Regions from separate parts of the Streptomyces sp. NPDC049541 genome, predicted to be linked through region 2. Evidence: riboswitches for the same ligand, from Rfam matches in the RefSeq annotation. Region 2 holds a riboswitch; the other holds the start of a gene.
The links. Region 2 has a riboswitch for S-adenosylmethionine ahead of ACIBW9_RS05000 (aminotransferase class V-fold PLP-dependent enzyme). Riboswitches for the same ligand answer to the same signal wherever they lie in the genome.
Positions count from the first base shown of each region.

Region 1: linked by a shared signal. The riboswitch ahead of thrC (threonine synthase) and the one ahead of ACIBW9_RS05000 (aminotransferase class V-fold PLP-dependent enzyme) in region 2 are both predicted to bind S-adenosylmethionine.

Region 1 is NZ_JBITLY010000006.1:484,694-487,892, forward strand. It holds gene thrC (threonine synthase) at 1-1,143, opposite strand, end outside; SAM riboswitch class I at 1,162-1,318, opposite strand; gene ACIBW9_RS24755 (glucosyl-3-phosphoglycerate synthase) at 1,487-2,431, shown strand; gene ACIBW9_RS24760 (trehalose-6-phosphate synthase) at 2,527-3,199, shown strand, end outside.
Region 2 is NZ_JBITLY010000001.1:1,092,284-1,095,482, forward strand. It holds gene trpD (anthranilate phosphoribosyltransferase) at 1-890, shown strand, start outside; SAM riboswitch class IV at 962-1,078, shown strand; gene ACIBW9_RS05000 (aminotransferase class V-fold PLP-dependent enzyme) at 1,241-2,626, shown strand; gene ACIBW9_RS05005 (Lrp/AsnC family transcriptional regulator) at 2,748-3,029, opposite strand; gene ACIBW9_RS05010 (rhomboid family intramembrane serine protease) at 3,026-3,199, opposite strand, start outside.

The DNA.
Region 1 (3,199 bases), on a different contig from region 2:
CTCGATCAACTTGCGGGTCACACCCACGGTCACCCCACCGGCGGTCTCCGCAAAGATCCCCTCGGTCCGGGCGAGCAGCCGGATCGCGTCCACGATCTGCTCGTCGTTCACGTCCTCCACCGCCCCGCCGGTACGCCGGGCAATGTCGAGGACATAAGGACCATCCGCCGGATTGCCGATGGCCAGCGACTTGGCGATCGTGTTCGGCTTCTGCGGCCGTACGACGTCGTGCCCCGCCTTGTACGCGACGGAGACAGGGCTGCACCCCTCGGCCTGCGCCCCGAAGATCTTGTACGGCTTGTCCTCGACGAGCCCGAGCTTGATCAGCTCCTGCAGCCCCTTGTCGATCTTCGTGAGCTGAGAGCCGGAGGCGATCGGCACGACCAGCTGGTCCGGCAGCCGCCAGCCGAGCTGCTCGCAGATCTCGTACGCCAGGGTCTTGGACCCCTCCGCGTAGTACGGCCGCAGGTTGACGTTGACGAAGCCCCAGCCCTCGCCGGCCGGGTCGCCGATCAGCTCGGAGCAGAAACGGTTCACGTCGTCGTAGTTGCCGTCGATGCCGACGAGCTCGCCGCCGTAGACCGCGGCCATGACGACCTTGCCCTGCTCCAGGTCGTGCGGGATGAACACACAGGAACGGAAGCCGGCACGGGCGGCCGCGGCACCCACCGCACCGGCCAGGTTGCCGGTCGACGAGCAGGACAGGGTGGTGAAGTCGAAGGCGCGGGCGGCCTCGATGGCCTGGGCGACGACCCGGTCCTTGAAGGAGTGCGTCGGGTTGCCGGAGTCGTCCTTGACGTACAGGCCGCCGGTCACGCCCAGCTCGCGGGCGAGGTTGTCGGCCTTGACGAGCTTGGTCCAACCGGGGTTGATGTTGGGCTTGTCCGCCACGTCCGCCGGGACGGGCAGCAGCGGCGCATAACGCCAGATGTTCGCGGGACCCGCCTCGATCTGCTTGCGGAGCTCCTCGGTCTCGTAGGCCGAGAAGTCGTACGCGATCTCGAGCGGGCCGAAACACTCCTCGCAGGCGAAGACCGGGCCGAGGGGCACCTGGTGACCGCACTCTCGGCAGGAGAGCGCCGCGGCGGGACCGAGGTCGACGGTCGTGGAGTCGGTGGTGCTTGCAACAGTCTGCGCAGCCATGTGAGGCGAGGCCCTTTCTCCTCATCTTCCTCACGACGCATCTCGCCGTGAGACGGATTTGGCACCTTCCCTAGCCGGGAGCCTCGCGGAACGATCAGCATCGATCGGTACGAGACCGGCTGGAGGGTTGCCGGGGCTTCATCGGGCCGTGTCCCTCTGCCCCTCTGGATGAGCGGTATTCGGTTGTTCAACTAGTTCAACGCGGGACGACCCCCGACATGCGATGGTCACCAGCGTTGTTCAAGACTGTAACCGAAGGCCAGGACAGTTGAGATAGTCGTCCGAACCGCGAGATGGATCACAGATCCCGCGCTCGCCGAGAGAACGCAGAGGAGCCGCCTACGTGCTGGAAGAAGTCGAGCGCTGGCTGAGCACCCGCTCCTGGTCCCTGACCGATCGCCCTCTCCACCAGATCCTCGCCGCCAAGCAGCGCACCGGGCAGTCGGTCAGCGTCGTGCTGCCCGCGCTCAACGAGGAGGAGACGGTCGGCGACATCGTCGCGATCATCCGTCACGACCTGATGCAGCAGGTTCCGCTCGTCGACGAGATCGTCGTCGTCGACTCGGGGTCCACCGACCGCACGTCCGAGGTCGCCGCGGCGGCCGGGGCCAGGGTCGTCCACCGTGACGACATCCTGCCCCGCATCCCGACCGTTCCCGGAAAGGGCGAGGTGCTGTGGCGCTCGCTCCTGGTCACGAGCGGGGACATCGTCTGCTTCATCGACGCCGACCTGAAGGAGTTCTCCTCCGACTTCGTCTCCGGGATCGTCGGCCCGCTGCTCACCGAGCCGGGGGTCGACCTGGTCAAGGGCATGTACGACCGTCCGCTGGCCGGCGCGCAGGGCCAGGGAGGCCGGGTCACCGAGCTGATGGCGCGCCCCCTGCTGAACATGCACTGGCCGCAGCTGGCGGGCTTCGTGCAGCCGCTCGGCGGCGAGTACGCGGCCCGCCGCAGCCTGCTGGAACAGCTGCCGTTCCCCGTCGGGTACGGCGTCGAGCTGGGCATGCTGGTCGACGCCCTGCACCTGGTGGGCCTCGACGCGCTCGCCCAGGTGGACGTCGGGGTGCGCAAGCACCGCCACCAGGACGGGCAGGCGCTGGGCCGGATGTCCGCCGCGATCTACCGCACGGCACAGCTGCGGCTGGCCCGCGGCCATCTCATCCGTCCCTCCCTCACCCAGTTCGAACGGGGCGAGGACGGCTTCGAGCCGCGCACCTACTCCGTGGACACGGAGGAGCGGCCACCGATGGTGGAGATCGCGGAGTACGCGTCGCGCAAGGTCGCCTGAGGCGGCGCGTTTCGGGGTGGACGCGGTGTATACGGTCCACCCGCAGAGCGCATGCGTACGTTTGAGCGTTTACGGGCCGGGCTAGGTTGAGGCGTATGGCTTCCACGCACGGCGCAGGTCATCACGCAGGTCATCAGGTGCTGGTCGCGTCCAACCGCGGCCCGGTCTCGTACGAAGTGCAGGAGGACGGCTCGCTGGCCGCCAGGCGCGGCGGCGGCGGGCTGGTCTCCGGCCTCTCCGCGATCGGGCCCGACGCGGACGCCCTGTGGGTGTGCTCGGCGCTGTCCGACGGCGACCGCGAGGCGGTACGGCGCGGGGTCGGCGAGGACGGCGTGCGGATGCTGGACATCCCGGCCGACGTGCACGCCGACGCGTACAACGGCATCGCGAACTCGGTGCTGTGGTTCGTCCACCACATGCTGTACCAGACGCCGCTCGAGCCGGTGTTCGACGCGGAGTTCCGGCGGCAGTGGGCCTCGTACGAGACCTACAACCGGGCCTTCGCCGAGGCGCTGGCCCAGGAGGCGGCCGAGGGCGCGGCGGTGCTGGTGCAGGACTACCACCTGTGTCTGGTGCCGGGCCTGCTCCGCGAGCTCCGTCCCGATCTGCGCATCGGGCACTTCTCGCACACGCCGTGGGCGCCGGTGGACTACTTCCGGATGCTGCCGGACGACATCGCCGAGCAGCTTCTGCACGGCATGCTGGGCGCCGACCGGCTGGGTTTCTTGACCCGGCGCTGGGCGGACGCTTTCACGGCGTGCGCCACGG
Region 2 (3,199 bases):
TGCGCGCCAAGGGCGAGACCGTCGAGGAGATCACCGGGCTCGTCCGGACGATGTACGAGCACGCGAACGTGATCGAGGTGCCGGGGCGGACCGTCGACATCGTCGGAACGGGCGGTGACGGCGCGAAGACGGTGAACATCTCCACGATGTCCGCGATCGTCATCGCGGGCACGGGCGCAAAAGTCGTCAAGCACGGCAACCGGGCCGCCTCCTCGGCGTCCGGCGCCTCGGACGTGCTGGAGAAGCTGGGCGTCAATCTGGAACTGACGCCGAAGCGGGTGGCGGAGGTCGCGGAGGAAGCCGGCATCACCTTCTGCTTCGCCATCAAGTTCCACCCGGCGCTGCGTCATGTGGCCGCCGCCCGAGGGCAGTTGGGCATCCGGACGACCTTCAACGCCCTCGGTCCGCTGACCAACCCGGCGAAGGTGAGGGCACAGGCGGTCGGGGTCGCCGACCCGCGCCTGGCGCCGCTCATCGCCGGCGTCCTCGCCGAGCGCGGCAACTCCTCCCTCGTCTTCCGCGGCGACGACGGCTTCGACGAGCTGACGACGACGGCCACCTCACGCGTCTGGGTCGTCCGCGACGGCAAGGTCACCGAGGAGACCTTCGATCCCCGTGACGTCGGCATCGAGCTGGTCCCGGTTGAGGCCCTGCGCGGCGGTGACCCGTCGTACAACGCGGAGGTCGCCCGCAGGCTCCTCGACGGTGAGAAGGGCCCCGTACGGGACGCCGTACTCCTGAACTCGGCGGCCGCGCTCGTCGCCCTCGACCCGGGCCCCGGGACGCTGGCCGAGCAGATCCGGGCCGGCATGGACAAGGCGGCCCAGTCGATCGACTCCGGCGCGGCCAAGCGGGCGCTGGAGCGCTGGGTGGCGGCCAGCAACGCATAGCAGGGGAGCGCGGTCCCGCAATGCGGACACGAGTTGCGGGACCGCGATCACTTCACGTACTTTCCTGTCCAGGTCATGAGTGACAGTCATGAGGCCCCGGCCGACTGTCCGGCAACCCTCCGTCCGTGGCGGGGTGCCCCGGGTGAGGACCAGGCCGTAGGCAGCGAGGTCTACGGCAAGCGCGGACCCCTCGAGCAACCAGGGGTCCTGGTCGTCGAGGAGCCTTCCGTGAGCAAGCGAATGCGATAGGGCCGCAGAGCCCCGCCTCCGCATCCCCTTTCCTTTTCACGCCCTGCTTGAGTCATGCCGCTCGCGGGGCGAATTCCACCTGCTTACACGGGAGTTCCGCCATGTCCGTCTCCACCGCTGCCGCCGCCACCTCGGTTTGTTCTCCGCTGCCCGTTCTGGGACGGGATGTCACCGTCCCGCTCGTCACGGGCGGCGAAGTCACCTATGCGGCGCTCGACTACGCGGCCAGCGCGCCGGCCCTCCAGCGCGTGTGGGACGACGTCGCGGCGTACGCGCCCTACTACGGCAGCGTCCACCGCGGCGCCGGCTACCTCTCGCAGCTCTCCACCGACCTGTTCGAGAACGCCCGCAGGACGGTCGCCGAGTTCCTCGACTGCCGCGCCGACGACCAGCTGATCTTCACCCGCTCGACCACGGACTCCCTCAACCTGCTGGCGCAGGCCCTCCCGGCCGACTGCCAGGTCTTCGTCTTCGAGACCGAGCACCATGCCAGCCTGCTGCCCTGGCTGCATCCTTTTGCGGCTGCGCCGCGGGCCGCCCGGGTCACCTACCTCAACGCCCCGCGCACCCCGCAGCAGGCCGTCGAGTCCCTGGAGAAGGCCCTCGCCGACCGTGACCCCTACGGTCCCGCCCTGGTCTGCGTCACCGGCGCCTCCAACGTCACCGGCGAGCTGTGGCCGGTGCGCGAGCTCGCGGCCGCGGCCCACGCGCACGGTGCCCGCATCGTCCTGGACGCCGCCCAGCTCGCCCCGCACCACCCGGTCTCCGTGCAGGACCTCGACGTCGACTGGGTCGCCTTCTCCGGCCACAAGCTGTACGCGCCCTTCGGCTCCGGCGTACTGGCCGGCCGCGCCGACTGGCTGCAGGCCGCCGACCCCTACCTCGCGGGCGGCGGCGCCAGCCGCAAGGTCACCCGGCGCGAGGACGGCGGCGTCGACGTCGAGTGGCACGACAGCGCCGCCCGCCACGAGGCCGGTTCCCCGAACGTGATCGGCGCCTACTCCATCGCCTCGGCCTGCAAGGCGCTCACCGAGGCGGGCTTCGACACCCTGGTCGCCCGCGAGCAGCACCTGATCGAAAAGGTACGCGCGGGCCTGGCAGGGGTCCCGCAGGTCAAGGTGCTGTCCCTCTTCGGTGACGAGGCCCCCCGCGTCGGCGTGCTCTCCTTCGTCGTCGAGGGCTGGAACAGCTCGCACTTCGCCGCCGCGCTCTCCGCCGAGTACGGCATCGGCGTCCGCGACGGCCTCTTCTGCGCCCACCCGCTGGTCCGCACCCTCCTGGGCAGCGACCCGCAGACCCAGGGCGAGTGCGGCGCCCCCGAGGCCGCCCCCGGCGAGAAGTCCCTCAACGCCATCCGAGTCAGCTTCGGCGCCGGCACCCCCGACGAACACGTCGAGCGCTTCGTCACCGCCGTCAAGGAACTGGTGACGGACGGCGCGAAGTGGACGTACAGGACAGAGGACGGCCGCTGCGTACCCGCGGTCTGAGCAGCCGCCGTCAAGGGGCGCGGGGCTGTTTCGATATGCGGCTCCGCCGCGTGGGCGCGAGCAATCACAACGAACCGGCAGCCGCACACGCTCCCGCGCCCCGCAGACGCCTAGGCGTCGATCAAGAATCCAGCCCGATGGCAAACGCAGCCTCCAGGTCATGCTGCGAGTACGTCCGAAACGCGACGTGTGTGTCCGTGGCCTCCACGCCGGGGATCTTGCTGATGCTGCCAGGAATCACATCGGCAAGATCCTCATGCTGCTTCACCCGAACCATCGCGATCAGGTCATACGTCCCCGTCACGGAGAAAACCTCACTCACGCTCTCCAGCGAAGCGATCCGCTCCGCGATCTCGGGGATCCGGTCCACGCTGGTCTTGATGAGGACGATCGCGGTGATCACGGCTGGTTCTCTCCCTCGGGGGCCGGAGCTGGGGCGGACCTCACTCTAGTCGTACGCCCGAACCGCACCCAGGCGTAGACGAAGCCCAGGCCGAAGCCCACCAGGTGGGCCAGATAGGCCACCCCCGGTCCCGTCGCCGCGCGCCCGGCCGCCAGCCACTGCAGGGCCGC